4 regions of the Peribacillus sp. YIM B13481 genome follow, and region 3 is predicted to be linked to each of the others. Evidence: riboswitches for the same ligand, from Rfam matches in the RefSeq annotation. Region 3 holds a riboswitch; each other region holds the start of a gene.

Region 1 (5,212 bases), on a different contig from region 3:
ATGATGCAAACAAGTGGGTGCCCATAATTTATGAGGCACCCATCCTTTAATCATTTTGCAGCAATTGCTTCCCCTTTTGCAATATTTACGAGGGCAGCATCGAAATCCTTGATTAAATCGTCCGGATTTTCAAGTCCGACAGAGAGGCGGAGCAAGCTGTTCGTGATGCCTCGCTTTTCCCTTTCATCAGCAGGCATGGCAGCATGGGACATTTTGGCCGGGTAGGATAAAATCGATTCGACCGCTCCAAGGCTTACGGCAAAGACAGGAAGCTCGACAGTGTTCACGAAAGAGCGGAAGACTTCTTCGCTTTCCAATTCAAATGATAGGACCGCCCCTGCACCAAGCGACTGGCCTTGCTGGATTTCGTGCTGTGGATGATCGGCCAGGCCAGGATAATAAACCTTTTTCACCAAAGGCTGCTCATTTAAGTAGGCGGCAATCTTTTCTGCCCCTTTTTGGGAGTGTTCCATTCTAACGGACAAGGTTTTCAGACCTCTCATTACAAGCCAGGCGTCCTGTACACCAAGAACCGCTCCAAAGGAGTTTTGGAGGGAACCGAGTCTTACTGCCAAATCCGGATCTTTTACTACGGCAAGTCCAGCTATCACATCACTATGGCCGGATAAAAATTTCGTTGCGCTATGAAGGACAACATCAGCGCCCAGATTCAGTGGTTTTTGTAATGCTGGGGTCAAGAATGTATTATCAACAAAACTTAAGGCACCGGCTTTTTTCGCGATATCACATACTGCTTTAATATCGGTCACTTTAAGTAATGGATTTGAAGGCGTTTCGATGTATATGGCTCTCGTATTTGGCTGAATGGCCGCTTTAATGCTTTCAAGGTCCGTCATGTCAACGAATGTATGCTCAATATTGAAACGCGTCAAAACGTTTGTGACCATCCTGAACGTACCGCCATACACATCTTCGGAAATGACGATATGGTCTCCGGCAGACAACAGCAGGAAAGCTGTTGAAATGGCTGCCATACCTGATGAAAAGGCAAAACCGTGAGTGCCTTCCTCAAGTTCGGCAATGATATCTTCCAGTGCTTCGCGAGTTGGGTTCCCGCTTCTGCTGTAATCATATTTGCCGAATTGATCGATATCGGATTGATGGAAAGTGGATGCGTGCTGAATGGGGACGCTCACACCGCCTGTTGCAGGATCGAATTTATGTTGATTATGAAGTAATTTGGTTTCAAAGCTGAAATCATGAGTGGTCATCGTAGTGCCTCCCTTTTTACATGTGCGAATGCTTGCTGTAAGTCCTGGATCAAATCTTCGCTGTCTTCAATGCCGACGGAGAAGCGCAGCAGGCGATTGCAAACCCCGTTCGCCGTTCTGACTTCAAGCGGTATATCGGCATGTGTTTGTGTAGCAGGATAGGTGATGAAGCTTTCAACCCCTCCAAGGCTTTCTGCAAACGAAATTAATGAGAGTGATTGTAAAAATGGGTTGACCGCCGCTTCATCAATGATACGGAATGAAATCATGCCGCCTCTACCTGGATACAATACATCTGTAACACAATCATGTTCCGACAAGTAATCTACAAGTATCTTGGCATTCTTTTCATGACGTTCCATCCGCAATGCCAGGGTTTTCATTCCGCGCATCAACAGCCAGGAATCAAATGGGCTCAAGACAGCTCCCATGCCATTATGATGGAAGGCAAGTGCATCACATAATTCAGCGCCGCTAGCAACGATCAGTCCAGCGAGCACATCATTATGACCACCGAGATACTTGGTTGCACTGTGGATCACAATATCTGCTCCAAGCAGGATGGGTTGTTGAATAAGAGGCGTGTAAAAAGTGTTATCAACGATTAACAATAAATTAAATCGTTTGGCCAATGCTGCAACGGCGCTAATGTCTGTTTGCTGCATAAGAGGGTTAGTGGGAGTTTCGATGAAGATGGCTTTCGTGTGAGGAGTGATGGCTTTTTCAATATCCTCCAAACAACAAGTGTTTACATAGTCGCACTTCAATCCCCATTTCTTAAACCCTTGTTCCAACAGACGATATGTACCGCCATAAAGATCTTCGCTGACAATCCATGCATCATCTGATTTAAATAAGGCCAGTATAGTAGAAATGGCTGCCATTCCTGAACTGCAGGCATACCCTTGGTCGCCTTTTTCCAGATCGGCGATGGATCGTTCCAATAGTTGGCGTGTAGGATTACCTGTCCTTGTATAATCAAATCCAGTCGATTGGCCGATTCCTTCATGGCGAAAAGCTGTTGAAAAGTATACTGGCGGATTGACTGTTCCTGTCGCCGTTTCACTGCGATTTCCTAATTGAGCAAGATATGTTTCAGTTTTGTACATAGTTTTCACTGCTCCTTTTTAGTTAAATAAAATAAAAAAAAGTCTTCTTTAAGAAGAAGACTTTGATTAAATAGGGACGAGTCATTCTTCTTATCTTCCAAGTTCACAAACTTGTGGAATTAGCACCTTTTCATTGGTTTGAAACAAATGAAGGTTGCTGAGGTGTCATCGGGCCATTCCCTCTACCTCTCTCGATAAGAGTTTAGATTATTCAATTTCTTTTGAATTTACTATATATATAAAATACTGTCAAGAACATTTTGGATGATAATGCTTTGATTTTCATGAATAGGGCAATTGGAGACTAGCGGTGCCAACACTTTATGTGTCTAAAAAGAATATCCAAAATTTTCATGGGTCCAGGGATAAACACGATATTAAATGGATTTTAAAGAAAAAGGGGGAGGCATGGCCGGTTATTTTTGCATTAAAAAAATAAAGTTTGTACAATGTATAGAGAGAAAGAATAATATGACATTATTCATTTCATATACATATGGTCTTCGATGAATAGTGCAAACAATAGGAGGAGAACACATGGAATACAGAATCGAACGAGATACGATGGGTGAAGTGAAAGTTCCTGCCGATAAATATTGGGGTGCACAAACGGAGAGAAGCCGTAACAATTTCAAAATCGGTAACGAAAAAATGCCGATTGAATTAGTTCGTGCATTTGCATACGTTAAACAAGCTGCGGCAAAGGTGAACTATGATCTTGGTGATCTTTCGGAGGTTAAAAAGAATGCCATCGTTAAGATTTGCGACGAAATCCTTGAAGGTACGCTTGATGAACATTTCCCACTTGTAGTTTGGCAAACGGGAAGCGGTACGCAAAGTAATATGAACGTGAATGAAGTGGTCGCTAACAAAGGGAATGAATGGTTAAAAGAAAATGGTGAATCCGAAACCCTTCACCCGAATGATGATGTTAACAAGGCACAAAGCTCCAATGATACTTTCCCGACCGCCATGCATATTGCAGCCTTTATGGAAGTCGCTGAAAAATTGGTTCCTGCCATCAAAGCACTTCGTGATACTTTCGATTCAAAAGAAAAAGAATTTTGGGATGTCGTGAAAATTGGCCGGACACATCTTCAAGATGCAACACCACTGACTTTGGGACAAGAAATTTCCGGTTGGAAAGCGATGCTCGATAAAGATCTCGCGATGATTCAGGAAAGCAGCCAAAAATTATTGAACCTGGCCCTAGGCGGAACGGCTGTAGGAACGGGAATCAATACAAAAAAAGAATTCCCAGGACTTTCCGCCAAACAAATTGCAGCAGATACAGGACATCCCTTCGTCACTTCGGATAATAAGTTCCATGCATTGACAAGCCATAACGAAATCGTCTACGCACACGGTGCGTTGAAAGCATTGGCAGCGGATTTAATGAAAATTGCGAACGATGTCAGATGGCTGGCAAGTGGCCCTAGAAGCGGAATCGGCGAAATTGCCATTCCTGAAAACGAGCCAGGCAGCTCCATCATGCCAGGTAAAGTCAATCCTACACAAAGTGAAGCGCTTACCATGATTGCGACACAAATTGTGGGTAACGATGCTACGATTGGCTTTGCAGCAAGCCAAGGTAACTTTGAACTGAATGTATTCAAACCAGTCATCATCTTTAACTTCCTGCAAACGGTGAAATTATTGACGGAAGGCATTCACTCTTTCAACATTAATTGTGCAGTTGGCATCACTGCAAATGAAGATAAAATCAAAGAAAATGTAGACCGTTCACTTATGTTGGTAACAGCATTGAACCCGCATATTGGTTATGAAAAAGCAGCCAAGATCGCCAAAACTGCATTCAAGGACAACTCTACGTTAAAAGAAGCGGCGTTGAAATTAGAATTCCTGACGGAAGCTGAATTCAAAGCATGGGTAGATCCTGCTGACATGGTTAATAAATAATTGCATAGGAGTACCCTCCCGTTGGTTTTAGGGAGGGTGTTCCCATATGTTAAAATAATGGAAAAGTATCGGGGACAGGAGGAAAAACAATGTCTTTATGCCCGCTTTGCAACGGTCTAAGAAAAATTCATGTAAATTGCCCGGAGTGCAGCAGTGATCTTGATGATAAAGGGAAATTCATGGATTACGCTGATGATTACAGTGCTTATATGGATATCGACACACTTAAAGAAAACGACGGATACCCTCAATCCCTTCAAAAAGGCCAATGCCCGCATCTCATGAAATGCTCTGAATGCGGACATGATGAAGTGGTTTTGGTCCAGGAATAGGATTTGCCCCTTAGATATTATTTGAATAAACGAAAAAGACCCATTCATGAACGGGTCTTTTTGCGTTTAATTAGCAGATAACTTCATGCTTTCCTGCATCTGTTCATCTTCTTCAACTAAAATGCGATGTTCGGTCCCTTTATCGAAAAAGTGGGCTTTATTCATGTCAAGGGCAAGTTTGATTTTCTCGCCTGCCTGGATAATATTCTTGGCATCGACCCGTGCGACGAAGTCCTGGCCCTCTAATGTGGAGTAAAGCATGATCTCCGCGCCCATGAGCTCGGCTACATCAATTTGGGTTGTGAATGTTGTGTTTGGGGACTCCGTGAAGTAAACTCCTTCATTATGGAAATCCTCCGGACGGATGCCAAGGATTATATCTTTTCCGACATATCCTTGATCACGCAGCATTTTCATCTTCAATTCTGGTATTTCTAGCGTTTGTGCACCAATTTTAATCGTGCCTTCTTTTAATGTTCCGGTGAAGAAGTTCATGGCAGGCGATCCGATAAAACCGCCGACGAAAACGTTAATGGGTTTCTCGTAAACGTCCTTTGGTGCACCGACCTGTTGGATGACACCATCTTTCATTACGACAAGGCGTGTCGCCATTGTCATT
Region 2 (5,212 bases), on a different contig from region 3:
ATGAAAGTGATTTTGGAAGGGTAGAGCGTCAACAGGAAGTATTGGTTCAATTAAAATCAGCGTTTATAAATCAAATCTCGTCCTTCGAAGGTATAGCGGCCCTTCCTAGTATAATCGAACAAGGACTTTCCTATTTAAATACTGATATTGGGGTGAAAACGATAATGGAAATGGGTCCAGAAGCCGTCTTCCATACACCGGACACCGTTGAAACTCTAAGGATCCCCGTAGAAGGAAGCTATAAAGATGAAATATATCCCCATACCGGAGCCGTGTTGGAAATGGACTATACTAAAAATAAGAAGGCACTTCAAGAATTTTTTACAAAATAAGAATAACTATTCATCATTTGTTATCGAAAACATCAATCGAAAGAGGTGATTTGTTCAAATCACTTAAATTATTTTATAATAGACCTCGCAAGAATATTACTATTTGATCTTCTTTTAAAAAACGAGAGGGATACTTAAATCCGTCTCGTCTTTTTATATCAATAAAATGACCTGGATCACTTAACAAAATGCGGAATGTTTTTTACAAAATCAGATCCAATGATGCCGTTTTCTGTAATGATGCCGGTAATTAGCTGATTCGGTGTAACGTCAAAGGCTGGATTGAATGTCTTCACGTTTTCCGGAGCGATCCGTACACCTTGAATGAAGGTGATTTCCGCTTCATCCCGTTCTTCGATCGGGATGGATGAGCCGGATTTGATAGAAAGGTCGAATGTGCTTGATGGAGCAGCCACATAAAAAGGGATACTAAAGTGCCTAGCTAATATGGCCAATCCCAATGTCCCGATTTTATTGGCTGTATCACCATTAGCCGCAATTCTGTCGGCCCCAACTATAATTCCATTGATCCGTTTCTGAAGAATCGTATGTGCAGCCATATTATCAGATATTAATGTGACGTCAACCCCTGATTGCATCAGTTCCCAAGCAGTCAAACGCGCCCCTTGCAGGACAGGTCTGGTTTCACAAGCGTACACTTTTAGCGGAAAGCCCCTTTCTTTTGCAAGGTGGAATGGAGCCAAGGCTGTTCCATAACGGGCTGTGGCAATCCCACCAGCGTTGCAATGCGTTAGGATGGAATCACCTTTAGCGAATAAGGATAAACCATGTTCCCCAATTTTCCTGCACATTTCTTCATCCTCAGTAAAGATGGCTTTGGCCTCGGTTACAAGTGCTTCCTTGGCAGCTGAAATGCTTTGTGCTGCTTGCAAGGTGCTTTCCATCCTCCGTAATGCCCAAAAAAGGTTGACCGCAGTAGGCCTGGAAGAGGCGAGCTTTTCAATATGCCCCGTTACATTCTTCTTGAATTCCCCTAATTCAGTGGTTGTTTCCTGTTTGGCACCAAGTGCAACGCCAAATGCTGCCGTCAGTCCGATTGCTGGGGCGCCGCGTACCTTTAATGTCAAAATGCTGTCGTATACATCATCAACTGAATGAAGTTCAATGAATTCAGTTAAGGAAGGCAGGGCCTGTTGATTTAATAATGTAATATGGGTATCATCCCATTGGACTGAATATGGTAAGGGTGCTAGTGTCGTCATGTACAGGTCTCCTTTTAAAGGGTTGAATAAAATGGAAGTGTATGGTTTTTCAACGCATCAATGACAGCTGGAACATCCAATTCTTCCCGTTTTTTAATTAAAAAAGCACCAATCTTCAATGTTGTCGTTTTCGCAGCGATTCTAGATTCTTTATCTTCAATGACATTTAGATCGGCAACATGGGAAAGGCCAATGGTTCGCCGAATCAATTCGCATCCGGCAAAACCGAATGCGTCCCTTTTGAATTTAGCCAGTAAATAAGGTAGATAACCCTTCACATTGCGGAATGGGCTTATATTTTGGGTGTTCCATAGTTCAGTATATGCTTCTTCAAAGGCATTCCAAAATTGATGGAGGTGTGTGAAAATCTCTTCCTTTCCAGGGCCATTACGTGTGACTGCCTGAAAAAGAAGGTTGGCTGTGTATTGACCTAGGTCAAAACCAACTGGGCCATAAAAAGCAAATTCTGCATCAATAACCTTTGTTTCAGTTTCACTTGCAAATATACTTCCTGTATGTAAATCTCCATGAAGCAAGGATTCCTGCTCGGTTTCAAAGCTTTGTTTCAGCTTGGCGACTTCAAGTATCACATCTTGATCATTCCAAATACTTTTGGCGGCATCAGTCAATTCCACCTCGAAATCTCCGGGGAGCTCCTCGAAAAAAGGATCCGTGAAAATGTAGACTTCAGTGATTCTGCAAAGCTCCGGATTCGTGAAGTGTCGGGCCACTTCTTTTTTCGCAGAGGGTTCTAAATGATAATCGGATGTATAAAATGCCGTCTTCGCTACATACTCACCGATATGCTGTGAAAGCAATGGATATGGATCACCATCGATTAATCCTGTTCTAACGATTTTCAAGTGCGATAAATCTTCCATGACTGTGATCGCAAGCTGTTCATCCGAATAATAGACTTGCGGTACGAATTCGGGGCAATAGCTTTTGAAATGAATAAGTGCATTCGCTTCAATGGCAGCCCTTTTCAATGTCAGCGGCCAGCTTTCGCCAATTACCTTGGCATATGGGACAGCCTGTTTGATTATTATTCCTTTATTTGTATCAGTTTCTGTAATATGAAAAACATAATTTAAGTTACCATCTCCGATTTCTTTACAGTTTAAACTGGCATCCGCATTGACCAACCCAAGTTTTTTTGCAAAGGTTATAGCTGTTTCGTTTGTCAATCTTTTAAAATTCGAATGGTTTTGAGTCATTTTTTTCCCTCCAGGTTCAAAATAAGAATAAAAAAGCCTCTTTCATATAGAAAGAGGCAGAAGTTTTGGCTTCGGACCTCTCATCTCCCAGAAAAATGAATTCTGGTGGAATTAGCACCGTGCTCTGTGGATTTTATAATCCGGCGGTGGATCCGCCCCATTTCACAATGGTATTACAGTCGGTTGCTGGGCTTCATAGGGCCTTTATCCCTCAGCCTGCTCTTGATAAGAGTATATGTATTCTGAAATTTTAATCTTCGGGAAAATAATATCAACTTTTTAAATAGTTTGTCAATGGGGAAATTAATAAAAGTCCGGCCGGCGATCTTCGAATACAGGTATTTTGTTACGTGCTTCCGTAACTTTAGTGAAGTCCAAGGTGCCTGTCAATAGTTCGTTTTCTTCTCCCGCTTCACTTACGATAACTCCCCATGGATCAATAATCAAGGAATGACCAGCAAATATATTATTGATATCCGAACCTGAACGATTAACGGCTACAACATAGGCTTGGTTCTCGATGGCACGACTAATCAATAAGGCTCTCCAGTGATCGAGTCTGGGCTTAGGCCATTCTGCGGTTACGAATAGAACTTCGGCACCTTGAACAGCATGGGCTCGCTGCCATTCCGGGAAGCGGATGTCATAACAAATGAATCCAGCACATATTTTTTCATCAAGAGTGAATAAACCTTCTTTTTCACCTGGCTGCAGGTAGCGATGTTCATCCATCAATTGAAATAAGTGAAGCTTATCATACTCTTTAATGAGTTTTCCATCCTTATTGATGATGATCATGGTGTTATAGATACCCATGCTCGTTTTTTTGGCAATGGAACCGCCTACGATGTGAATCTCGTGTTTCCTTGCCTGTGTTTTAAGGAATTCAATCGTTTTTTCCGCCTCTTGATCAGCAATCTCATTTAACCTGGTCAAGTCGTATCCAGTTGTCCAAAGCTCTGGTAAAATGACGATATCGGGTTCTGACCGTGCTGCTTCTTCCAACCATTGTTCCGCAACCTGAAAATTGATATCCGGTTGCCCGAATGCTATATCCATTTGAATACAGGCTATTTTCCACTTCATCGTTTAAAACCCCCACATGTAAAAAATGCTTTACAAGACTATGATAAACATATATCATTTGTGACTAGAATTTCAAGAAATTTCAGAGAAGGTGTATAAATGTTGCAATTCGAAAAATCCGGAAAGCTTCAGGACCTGCCAAAGCAGTTTTTTGCCTCACTTGTCGCAAAAGTCAATGCGATTACGGCGCAAGGACATGATGTCATTAATTTAGGCCAGGGAAATCCTGATCAACCTACGCCTGAACATATCGTGAAAAGTTTACAGACTGCTGCTGAAAGATCGATTAATCATAAATATTCACCATTCCGGGGACATCAATATTTAAAGGATGCCGCTGCCGTCTTTTATGAACGTGAATATGGAGTCAAGCTGGATCCAAATAGTGAAGTGGCGATTCTCTTTGGAGGAAAGGCAGGTCTTGTCGAACTGCCGCAGTGTTTATTAAATCCAGGTGATACGATCCTGGTTCCTGATCCCGGCTATCCGGATTATCTTTCAGGTGTAGTGTTAGCCCAGGCAAAAACCGAATTCATGCCCTTGACAGAAGAAAATGGTTTTCTTCCGAATTACAAAGTTATACATAAAGACGTGCTTGATAAAGCCAAAATGATGTTCTTGAACTATCCGAATAACCCCACTGGTGCTTCTGCAACTGAAAGTTTTTTTTATGAAACCGTCTCCCACGCAAGAGAGCATTCAATTTGTGTGGTCCACGATTTCGCTTATGGAGCGATAGGGTTCGACGGAAAAAAACCGACAAGCTTTCTCCAGGCAAAGGGAGCGAAGGATGTAGGAATAGAAATATACACACTATCGAAAACATACAATATGGCAGGGTGGAGAGTTGGCTTCGCAATGGGGAATAAAAGTGTCATAGAGGCTCTTGAACTATTACAAGACCATCTTTATGTGAGTCTCTTCCCGGCGATACAGGAAGCAGCGGCAAGTGCATTGCTTGACTCGCAGAGCTGTGTAGAGGAATTAGTGAAGATGTATGAGGGGCGCAGGAATGTTTTCATTGAGGGATTAAGGGCAATCGGCTGGGAAGTCAAAGCTCCTGAAGCATCGTTTTTTGCCTGGCTCAAGGTACCAAAAGGCTTTACGTCAGAGAGTTTTGCAGACTATTTATTAACGCATGCCCACGTAGCTGTTGCCGCAGGAAATGGATTCGGTGAATTTGGCGAGGGTTACGTAAGGGTAGGGCTTCTGACTTCGGAAGAGCGGTTAAAAGAGGCTGTGGAACGAATTCGCACACTAAACTTGTTTTAACGAAGGATTGAGGTATCCAATGTATCCCACCGTTAAATGGTTAAAAACGTATTGACAAAGTATGGAATACCTGTCAGAATAC
Region 3 (5,212 bases):
TAGTGAATCGAATTTTGTGAACTCGGGTTATGTAGACCGCTTTTATTTTCGTTCCCTCTATTTCAGGGAGCCGAATGGCATCTTATTTGAACTAGCGACAGATGGACCTGGTTTTACAGTGGATGAAGCAGAGCAGCACCTAGGTGAAAACCTTGCCTTACCACCTTTTTTAGGATCGAAAAGACAGGATATTGAATCGAATTTAAAACCACTAAATACAAAATCAACAAATTAATCAACCGGGAAAGGAAGTAATCGGCATGCAAAAGAAAACCGCGGGAATACATCATATAACAGCAATTGTAGGCAATCCTCAAGAGAATGTGGATTTTTATGCTGGAGTATTGGGAATGCGCATGGTGAAGAAAACCGTCAATTTTGATGACCCAGGAACCTATCATTTATATTTTGGGGATGAATCAGGTTCACCAGGGACCATCATCACTTTCTTTCCTTGGCCAGCGGCATACCAAGGGAAAATTGGCTCTGGACAAGTGGGGATTACAACATATGCGGTTCCGGAAGGTTCAATGGATTTCTGGGAAATGCGGTTGAACAGGTTTAATATAGTATTCGAGAAAGTTTCACGTTTTGGAGAGGAATATCTGGAATTTCAAGATCCCCATGGTTTGCAACTTGAACTGGTTGAGCGTAAAGAAGGGAAAAATAGCGAGTGGTCATTCGGCGGTGTACCAGCTTCCAAGGCGGTCAAGGGATTCGGCGGTGCCGTATTATTGACGTCAAAACCGATCAAAACGATGGAACTATTAGAGAAAGTGATGGGCTTGCAAAAAATTGGGGAAGAGGGCGATTACATCCGCTTCAAATCCACATCGGACATCGGAAATTTGATAGATGTTAAAAAAACGGTTTTGCCAAATGGGAACATCGGAGTGGGAACTGTCCATCATCTTGCATGGCGTGCCATCGATAATGAAGATCATAAAGAATGGAGGGAGCATATCGCCAACCATGGCTATGGTGTGACACCCTTTACAGACCGTCAATACTTCGATGCCATTTATTTCAGGGAAGATGGAGGCATACTTTTTGAAGTTGCCACAGATCCACCTGGCTTCGCTCATGATGAAACGAAGGAAACGATGGGTAGTAAATTAATGCTGCCGCCATGGCTGGAAGAAAAAAGGGGAATCATGGAGAAAACGTTACTGCCGGCAGTGCCGAGAGTACTGGAGGAGGATAAATGATGAAGCATATTTTTCAAAAAGGAAGTAATCCAGAAGCGCCATTGCTTTTGCTTTTACATGGCACTGGAGGAACGGAAACAGATCTCTTGCCATTAGCGGAAATGGTTTCACCGGGATCATCCGTATTGAGCGTACGGGGAAATGTACTTGAAAACGGAATGCCTCGTTTTTTCCGCCGGTTATCCGAAGGGGTTTTTGATGAAGAAGATTTGATCTTTCGTACGAAGGAGCTTTATGACTTCTTGGAATCAGCGTCCAAAAAATATGACTTCGACCGTGAAAGAGTGGTAGCATTAGGTTATTCCAATGGTGCAAATATAGCGGCAAGTTTGCTGTTCCATTTCGAAGTGGCATTACAAGGAGCGATTCTTCATCATCCCATGGTGCCTAGAAGAGGGATTGCTTTGCCGTCCCTTTCGGATATACCTGTATTTATTGCTGCAGGTAAAAACGATCCGATTTGCCCGGCAGCAGAAACTGATGAACTTAATCAACTTTTACTGCAAGCTGGTGCTACAGTGGATGTTCAATGGGAAAATTACGGTCATCAGTTAACACGTTCAGAGGTTGAGGCAGCGGGTTCATGGTTTCAAAAGAACTTTTTATAAGAATGAGAGGGAATGAAGATGATTTCTGTTAATCCTGAAAGTCTTACTGAACGGGATAATTATAAGTTTTTGACTGGAAGCATTATACCGAGACCTATAGCCTTGGTTACGACACAATCCGAAACCGGTACAATCAATATAGCGCCGTTCAGCTTTTTTAACATAGTCAGTTCAAATCCTCCAATGATTTCCATTTCTGTTCAACGGAAAGAAGGAGTTTCAAAGGACACGGCTCGAAATGCAATTCAAACAGGTGAATTCGTTGTTCATATCACTGATGAGAATAATGTAGCTGATGCAAATCGAACGGCGAAGGAACTCCCATCTGACGAAAGTGAATTGGGTCTTACCAATTTCACGCCAGCTGTCAGTGATAAGGTATCCGTACCAGGATTGCAAGAAGCAAAGGTACGCTTTGAGTGCATATTAGAGCATGCGATACCATTGGCAGGTTCCCAGAATAAACCCGGTTGTGATTTATTGATAGGGAAAATTGTCTGCTATCATATAGAGCAAGATATTTACCATAATGGCCGAATTGACCAGAATGGGCTAAAACCTGTCGCAAGATTAGCGGGTCATACTTATACAAAACTAGGAGAATTATTTGAATTGGAACGTCCTTAAGAATTGTGGCGACACCTTTAAAAAGATGTCGTCTTTTTTTTATATCTTCCGTTATCTCCAAGTCTTGAGCGACTTGCCCGCAAAAAAGCAAGTCTTTACAATCCAAAACAAATACTTGACAATTTTTTCATAGATTGATAAAGTAATAAAAAAATAAATTTCTTATCCAGAGAGGTGGAGGGACTGGCCCTATGAAACCTCAGCAACAGGTCTGCTACGACACTGTGCTAATTCCAGGGGGTGAAACCCTGATAGATGAGACCCTACGTTTTTATTTGTCAGTAACGCACTCTTATTAGAGTGCGTTTTCGTTTTTTCTGGATGCAGGATGAAGGGGAGTATGAATGGAGAACAAAAGGAAGCATGAATTTCAACGGGAAATGAAAGCACGGCATTTAATCATGCTATCGCTTGGGGGGGTGATTGGAACTGGTTTATTCTTAAGTACGGGTTATACGATTCAACAGGCTGGCCCGTTTGGCACTATCCTTTCGTATCTGATAGGGGCACTAGTGGTTTATCTGGTCATGCTATGTTTAGGTGAACTGGCAGTACATATGCCCGAGACAGGTGCGTTTCATAGCTATGCAGCCAAATACATTGGACCTGGGACAGGGTATACAGTAGCCTGGTTGTATTGGCTAACTTGGACTGTTGCACTAGGTTCGGAATTCACGGCCGCTGGATTGTTGATGCAGAGATGGTATCCATCAATCAATGTCTGGATTTGGAGTGCTCTATTTGCCATTTTGGTTTTTGTATTAAATGCACTGACTGTCAAGTTTTTCGCTGAATCTGAATTTTGGTTTGCGTCAATAAAGGTAATTGCGATCGTGATATTTATTATTTTGGGAGTTGCTGCAATGGTAGGTTATATTCCAATGACTAACTCTCAATCAGCACCGCTATTTTCCAATTTTATAAGTGCAGGTTTATTTCCTAATGGTGCTTTTGCCATTATCATGACGATGCTTGCAGTGAATTTTGCATTTTCTGGAACTGAATTAATCGGAATTGCAGCTGGAGAAACTGTGAATCCAGAAAAAACGATACCAAAGGCAATTCGTCTGACATTGTGGAGATTGATTATCTTTTTTGTAGGAACCATCGTTGTATTATCCGCATTATTGCCTATTTCGGATGCAGGCGTATTAGAAAGCCCCTTTGTGGCCGTTCTTGAACGAATTGGAGTGCCGTATGCAGCGGATATTATGAACTTTGTTATTTTAACTGCCATTTTGTCTGCTGCAAACTCAGGTCTATATGCCTCTTCCAGAATGCTTTGGTCACTTGCAGATAAGAAAACCATATCACCAATATTCGCAATATTAACAAAACGAGGTGTTCCGATATATTCAGTCATTTTTAGTATGTTGGGCGGTGGTTTAGCCCTGTTCTCTAGTGTTATTGCACCGGATACTGTGTATATAGTGCTTGTGTCCATTTCGGGTCTGGCCGTGGTTGTAGTTTGGATGAGTATTAGCGCTTCACAGTTCCTATTTCGGAGACGATTTATAAAAGAAGGAAATTCAGTAAATGACTTGGCTTATCGTACACCATTATATCCGCTTGTACCAATCATTTCTTTCATGCTTTGTCTTTCTTCTTGTATAGGAATTGCATTTGATCCTACACAACGGATTGCGCTTTATTGTGGTATTCCATTTATTTTGTTTTGCTATGGAAGTTATTATGTAACACAAACTTCAAAGAAAAGAGGCGTAGATCTTGAAGAATAAAATTAACCCAATTGACGCTATTTTACGAGAACATTCAGTCATGATTCTGGACGGGGCTTTAGCTACAGAGCTTGAGCGGTATGGGTGTGATTTGGACGATCCGCTGTGGTCTGCCCGTGTATTGCTTGAAAATCCAGAGGTGATTTATCGGGTTCACACTGACTATTTCCGTGCAGGAGCGGACTGTGCGATAACTGCAAGCTACCAAGCTACTGTTGAAGGTTTCTCCTTGCGTGGAATACAAGAAAAAGAGGCCCTGAAGTTAATTCAGAAAACGGTGTTTCTCGCAAGAAGAGCGAGAGATGATTTTTGGAAGGAAGAGACGCAAACGAATAGACCTAAGCCATTGGTTTCTGCATCAGTAGGACCCTATGGGGCTTACCTCGCTGATGGTTCAGAATATGTAGGAAACTATGGTGTTTCAGATGAAACTTTAGCAGAATTTCATCGAATAAGAATATCAGCTTTGATTGAAGCAGGTGCTGACCTTATAGCATTTGAAACGATTCCATCCCTGCAAGAAGCAAAAGTATTGAATTCATTATTGAAAGATTATCCAGAAGTATATGCTTGGCTATCCTTTTCTTTGAAAAATGAGAAAGCAATAAGTGACGGTACATTGCTGGAGGATTGTGCAAAGTTCTTTGAGGACAGTGAGCAAATTGCTGCGATCGGTATTAACTGTGCACCAGTATCAGTTGTCACGGACGCCATCAAGGTGTTAAGTGCGAACACAAAAAAACCAATTATAGTTTATCCGAATTCTGGTGAAACCTATGATCCACAAACTAAAACATGGCATGGTCAAGAATCATGTAACACGCTCGAACCAAAATCTGAAGAATGGCACCATGCTGGGGCACGTTTAATCGGAGGATGCTGCAGAACGGCACCTCATCATATTGAAGAGATTTCAAGAAAGTGGCGACCTTCCGAAGTGGTATCCTCATAGCTTTATTCCTATATCAACTATTTTTAATAATCATTATATAAAAAACAAGGCTTTGTTAAGTAGTATTGTTGTTTTTTA
Region 4 (5,212 bases), on a different contig from region 3:
AAGCGTGGAATCGGATTTCCAAGGCTATTTACATGGCAGTGATGGCCTGATGTTCGTTCTTGATGCCCGGGCGCCTTTCACCGGTAGTGAACGGGACCTGTTATTGGAAATTCAAATGATGGCTCCGAAACTGCCGATTCATTTCTTATTAAATAAAATGGATACGATATACAGTGATCAAGTCGCGGTCCGGATGGAAGACGAAACATGGGATAAAGTGAATGCATATTTCCCGAATGCGAAAGTGTTCGCTTTCTCTAAACTTTATGACAGCAAGCAGCAGTTGAATGACCTTTCTGCATTCCTTCAATCGAATTATCAAGATGATAATTGGAAAGAAAGAAGATCTGAAAAAATCCTTGCTTTCATTCGTAAAACTTTATCTTATCTGTTAGAAAAACGGACAGCCAATGAACGGAAATGCGAGCATTCCATCTCTTGGAATGAACAGATGGAAGTCAAATTGAATGGTGCGGTCAATCAACTGGCTGATTTAGAAAAAGAAAAAAGTGAAAATATCATAAGGTCGTACCGTGTGCTTAAGGATGAAGTGAAAAGTCAGCTTTCTTCTAAAATTCCTGAATTACTGAGAGATTGCTCTAAATCGTTAACGGAAAGCAGTGATTTCAGTCAGGTCCATATACAGTTGAACCACGAAATGAATGAGCGGATTCAAGCCTTCATTTCTGACAAGATCATGCCTCAATATTACCGTTCTCTTCAAGATTGGATTGCTAGTTCCCAAATGGAGTTCTCACAAAGCCAACAGTTTATGGATGAGATGAGTGCCGGATTCAATGAATTATACAAAGAAGAACGGATTATGCTGGCAGGTGACTTCAGGGTATTGGATGACTGGCGCCGTGATGCTGACCGGATGACAAGCAGTATCCGCATCGATGACGTTAATATCCTTTTGCGAAGGACTCCATCACAATTGCTGCTTAAAGGAGCAGGAAAGCTGTTTGGGGCAATACCGCAAAATAAAGCCAATATGTACAATCGTTATAAGAAATACTTGGAAAGTGAAGATTACCAGGATGTTGCGGAAATGATCACTGAACGCTTCCTTACCCAATTTGGATTGTTTGAAAAATCTTTAGATCGGGACATCTCACTTTTCTATCGCAGCTCATTTGCCTTACTTCAAAAAACAATAGAGCAAACGCAGACAGAAATTAAAGACTACCAGGCTGCATTGGAGCATATGAAAGAAAATCCGGAAGTTTACCGTGATCCGATCACTGTGTTCGAAGTGAAACTACGTCAGTTGGAGAGACTTGAAAAAATTGAGAAAAAGCGTCTAGCCCAGCTTCAAAGAAAATAAAAGTAGTAGGGAACATTTCAAATATTCGAAAAACTATTGACTTTACGACTATATCCCTATAAAGTGATAATTACGAAAAACGTAACACGATATATTCTCTTATCAAGAGTGGCGGAGGGACTGGCCCTAAGATGCCCAGCAACCGTTCCATTAGGAATTGGTGCTAAATCCTGCAAAACAGAAATGTTTTGACAGATAAGAGAGGGATAAGTCTGCAATACAGCTGATTAAACCTCTCTATTACTAGAGAGGTTTTTATTTTATGATTTACACCAACTTAACTGATAAGAATAATAAGAGAATGTGGAGGGAAACAAGATGGGAAGATCTATTAAAGGGATATTCGTTTCAGCCATCACTTCGGCGTTGCTTTTAACGGGTTGTTCTACAGGACAGAGTTCCACAGAATCGAAGAAAGAAGAAAAAGTATCATTTGAAAATGTACCGGAAAGATTTGCTGATGGGGAAGGGGCCAAAATAAAAGTGATCCGTAAAATTGGCGGTGATGATCATACGGCCCAGTACCTTGCTGGAGCGAAGGAAGAAGGAGAAGCAATGGGCTTTCAAGTGGATACGTATACAGCCAATGGGGATACGGCTAAATTCCATGATGCGATCGCGCAGGCTTTGCAGGAAGATTATGACGGCTATATCATCTCCCATGGTGATGATGCAGCAACAGTGAATGACGTTCAAAAGTTGGTTGATGCAGGTAAAAGCGTTGTCACATTCGATTCAATTAGCGATTTATCTAAAATAGAAGGTGTGACATTAACTTCACAGGATGATGAAGCGTTGGCAACACTGGCTTTTGATAAACTGATAGAAGAACAGAAAGGTGAAGCTGCGATTGCTTACCTTTGGGTGGATGGTTTTCCTCCAATGGTGAGAAGAAATTCAGTTTATCAGGAAAAATTAAAAGAAAATCCTGGAATTAGGGAAGTCGAAAGATTCGGAGTGGCATCTGCAGATACTTCGGTTCAAACACAAAATGCAGTAGCCGCAATGCTGAATAAATACCCAAAAGGTAAATTGGATGCCATTTTCGCAACATGGGATGCCTTCGCTATCGGTGCCGCCCGGGCGATTAAAGAAGCGGGCCGCGATGAAGTGAAGATATACGGAATTGATGTATCGAATGCAGATCTTCAGGAAATCCAATCGGCCGCTAGCTCATGGTCCTACACGGCAGCCGTCGATCCCAAGTTGATTGGTGCAGTGAATATGAGGATATTGGCAAAAAAATTAGCGGGCGAAAAAACACCGCAAACCTATGACTTAGAGGCATCACTTATTTCACAAAAGCAAATCCAAGCCTCAAAAGAAGCCGTAAACATGGCAAATCTGTCTGGTATTGTCGAAGGATGGGGTGTATCAACGGAATTTGAAGAAGATTGGATGAAAGTTTTGAAAGCTCATTATAAAAAGTAAAAGGGGACACTCTCTTTCAAGTGAAGGGAGTGTCTGTTCAATAAGGGGGAATGGACATGGGCACGCAACTTGAAATGAAGAAAATCTCGATTGAATTTCCAGGAGTGAAGGCGCTTAGTGAAGTTGACTTTTCTATACAATCAGGGGCAACCCACGCATTGGTCGGTGCAAACGGAGCAGGGAAATCGACGTTAATGAAGGTTTTATCGGGAGCCCATGTTCATTATTCAGGTGACATTTTTATTGATGGGATAAAGCAGGATATCCGCTCGCCCAAAGCGGCGCAGGAACAGGGGATTCAAATAGTTTATCAGGAAGTAGATACGGCCCTCATCCCTTATTTAACCGTTGGGGAAAATATAATGTTGAATGATATGGTCCAAAACATGGGAAAAAAACAGATAGTTCAATGGAAAGAGCTACACAACCAAGCCTCTTTAATTCTTGAAGATATGAAAATTCGTGTCCCTTCGAAAAAGCTGGTAAGAGACCTTACTTTGGCTGAAAAACAGATGGTCCTGATAGCAAGAGCCGTTTCGACAGAATGCAAATTCCTGATTCTCGACGAACCAACTGCTCCGTTAAGTCATACAGAAACGACAGAACTTTTTCGAATTGTAAATGAATTAAAGCAAAAAGGTGTTGGAGTCATTTTCATTTCACATCGTCTGCCTGAGATTTTTGAAATCTGTGAGGAAATTACGATCATGAGGAATGGGGAGCTTGTCACTTGTCGAAAAATGGAAGACATCACCCGTAACGAAGTGATAGAGAATATGCTAGGGAAAACCATGGATGAACAGTTCCCTGAAGTGAATTCTTCGATTGGCGACGTTATTCTGGAAGTGAAGGGATTGTCAGATACAGAGAAAGTTAAAAATGTCAGTCTGCATATTAAAGCAGGGGAGATAATCGGCTTGGCAGGGTTGGTCGGGTCTGGGAAAACGGAGTTGTGTAAAAGCCTTTTCGGTCATACTTCGATTACAGCAGGTGAAATCATCCTAAATGGCCGAAAGCTTTCTTTGAAATCTCCGCACCAAGCAGTAAAAAGCGGTCTGGCACTTATACCTGAGGAACGCAGGAAAGAAGGGGTCCTTGTTCAGGAATCAGTATCGGCGAACTTGACTGCAGCCAGTATCGGCAAATTCTGCAAGACATTCAGTTTTGTGGATCGTAAGGCGGAAATGGAAAAAGCGAAGGAAATGATCGCAAGTCTCGGCATAAAAACTCCTTCCGGGGAGGTGAAAGTAGAAAACCTTTCAGGTGGTAACCAGCAAAAGGTTGCCATTGGAAAATGGCTTATAGCCGCTGCGGATGTATACATATTCGATGAACCAACGAAAGGTGTCGATGTTGGAGCCAAGAAGGATATATTCGAAATGATTGCAAAGCTTGCGAGGGATGGGAAAGCGATCATTTATGCATCATCCGAGCTCTCCGAAATCATTGGCATTACTAACCGGACATACGTGTTATATGACGGGAGCACTGTCATCGAACTAGAAACAAGCAAAACGAATGAAGAAGAACTACTATTCTATTCAACAGGAGGAAATTAGGATGAGTACACCCATTTCTGTTACACAGACAGCGAAAGCGAAGAAAAAGGTGGACCTGTTCGAATTTTTCTATAAATACGGCACAATATTAACGATTGTCATTCTAATTGGAATTTTTGCCGTGTCCAATCCATCTTTCATTCAAACTACTAATCTGATCAACATCCTGCGTTCCATCTCAATCGTGACCATCATTGCGATCGGCATAACGATATCCTTGACAGTGAATGGGTTCGACCTTTCCGTCGGCTCCGTCGCATCATTGGCCAATGCCATCGTCATATCAATGTTTGTCTGGTTTTCACAGGATACATTGATTGCCATATTAGCTGCAATCGGTGCCTCACTTGTCGTAGGGGCATTGAATTCATTCATGATCGTTAACTTAAGAATTCCCGACATGCTAATGACATTGGCTACGATGTTCATTATCCAGGGAATTGCCCTTACCTATACAAAAGGGGCCACGGTTTCGCAAAATATGGTCATGCCCGACGGGACATTCGCAACAGGACTGATCAGCCCGTTTTTCGCCAAAATTGGCCAAGTACCATGGATAATCCTGATCATGGCAGTCATTGTGATAGCGACCCATATCTTTTTGACTTATACGAAGCACGGTCGTTATATGTACATGATTGGGGGAAATAAGGAAGCGGCGAGACTTTCCGGGATTTCGGTCAATAAATACAAAGTCCTTGCCTATCTGCTTTCGGCTCTATTTGCTGCAATCGGGGGGATTGTCCTAGCTTCAAGGGTCATGACATCGGAAATCAATTCAGGGTCCCCCTATTTAATGGATGCCGTTGCAGCAGCCTTCATTGGTTCCTCCGTTTTAGGAGCGGGAAAACCGAATGCCTTTGGAACCTTCGTCGGTGCAATCTTGATCGGAATC

What was found. Region 3 has a riboswitch for S-adenosylmethionine ahead of mmuP (S-methylmethionine permease). Riboswitches for the same ligand answer to the same signal wherever they lie in the genome.
Region 1: linked by a shared signal. The riboswitch ahead of ACFX4X_RS06520 (methionine biosynthesis PLP-dependent protein) and the one ahead of mmuP (S-methylmethionine permease) in region 3 are both predicted to bind S-adenosylmethionine.
Region 2: linked by a shared signal. The riboswitch ahead of mtnK (S-methyl-5-thioribose kinase) and the one ahead of mmuP (S-methylmethionine permease) in region 3 are both predicted to bind S-adenosylmethionine.
Region 4: linked by a shared signal. The riboswitch ahead of ACFX4X_RS24040 (sugar ABC transporter substrate-binding protein) and the one ahead of mmuP (S-methylmethionine permease) in region 3 are both predicted to bind S-adenosylmethionine.

Annotation. Positions count from the first base shown of each region.
Region 1 covers NZ_JBHZPE010000006.1:133,405-138,616, forward strand. Annotated here, with positions in the region: gene metC (cystathionine beta-lyase) at 51-1,232, opposite strand; gene ACFX4X_RS06520 (methionine biosynthesis PLP-dependent protein) at 1,229-2,341, opposite strand; SAM riboswitch class I at 2,429-2,542, opposite strand; gene fumC (class II fumarate hydratase) at 2,879-4,261, shown strand; gene ACFX4X_RS06530 (hypothetical protein) at 4,351-4,593, shown strand; gene ACFX4X_RS06535 (ABC transporter ATP-binding protein) at 4,660-5,212, opposite strand, start outside.
Region 2 covers NZ_JBHZPE010000004.1:23,805-29,016, reverse strand. Annotated here, with positions in the region: gene ACFX4X_RS04315 (LCP family protein) at 1-332, shown strand, start outside; gene mtnA (S-methyl-5-thioribose-1-phosphate isomerase) at 509-1,555, opposite strand; gene mtnK (S-methyl-5-thioribose kinase) at 1,570-2,772, opposite strand; SAM riboswitch class I at 2,850-3,004, opposite strand; gene ACFX4X_RS04300 (carbon-nitrogen family hydrolase) at 3,076-3,858, opposite strand; gene ACFX4X_RS04295 (pyridoxal phosphate-dependent aminotransferase) at 3,958-5,130, shown strand.
Region 3 covers NZ_JBHZPE010000009.1:65,798-71,009, reverse strand. Annotated here, with positions in the region: gene ACFX4X_RS08175 (ring-cleaving dioxygenase) at 1-235, shown strand, start outside; gene ACFX4X_RS08170 (ring-cleaving dioxygenase) at 261-1,208, shown strand; gene ACFX4X_RS08165 (alpha/beta hydrolase) at 1,208-1,816, shown strand; gene ACFX4X_RS08160 (flavin reductase family protein) at 1,835-2,443, shown strand; SAM riboswitch class I at 2,603-2,705, shown strand; gene mmuP (S-methylmethionine permease) at 2,788-4,182, shown strand; gene mmuM (homocysteine S-methyltransferase) at 4,172-5,134, shown strand.
Region 4 covers NZ_JBHZPE010000081.1:6,978-12,189, forward strand. Annotated here, with positions in the region: gene ACFX4X_RS24035 (GTPase domain-containing protein) at 1-1,327, shown strand, start outside; SAM riboswitch class I at 1,424-1,529, shown strand; gene ACFX4X_RS24040 (sugar ABC transporter substrate-binding protein) at 1,646-2,758, shown strand; gene ACFX4X_RS24045 (sugar ABC transporter ATP-binding protein) at 2,815-4,317, shown strand; partial or broken gene ACFX4X_RS24050 (ABC transporter permease) at 4,319-5,212, shown strand, end outside.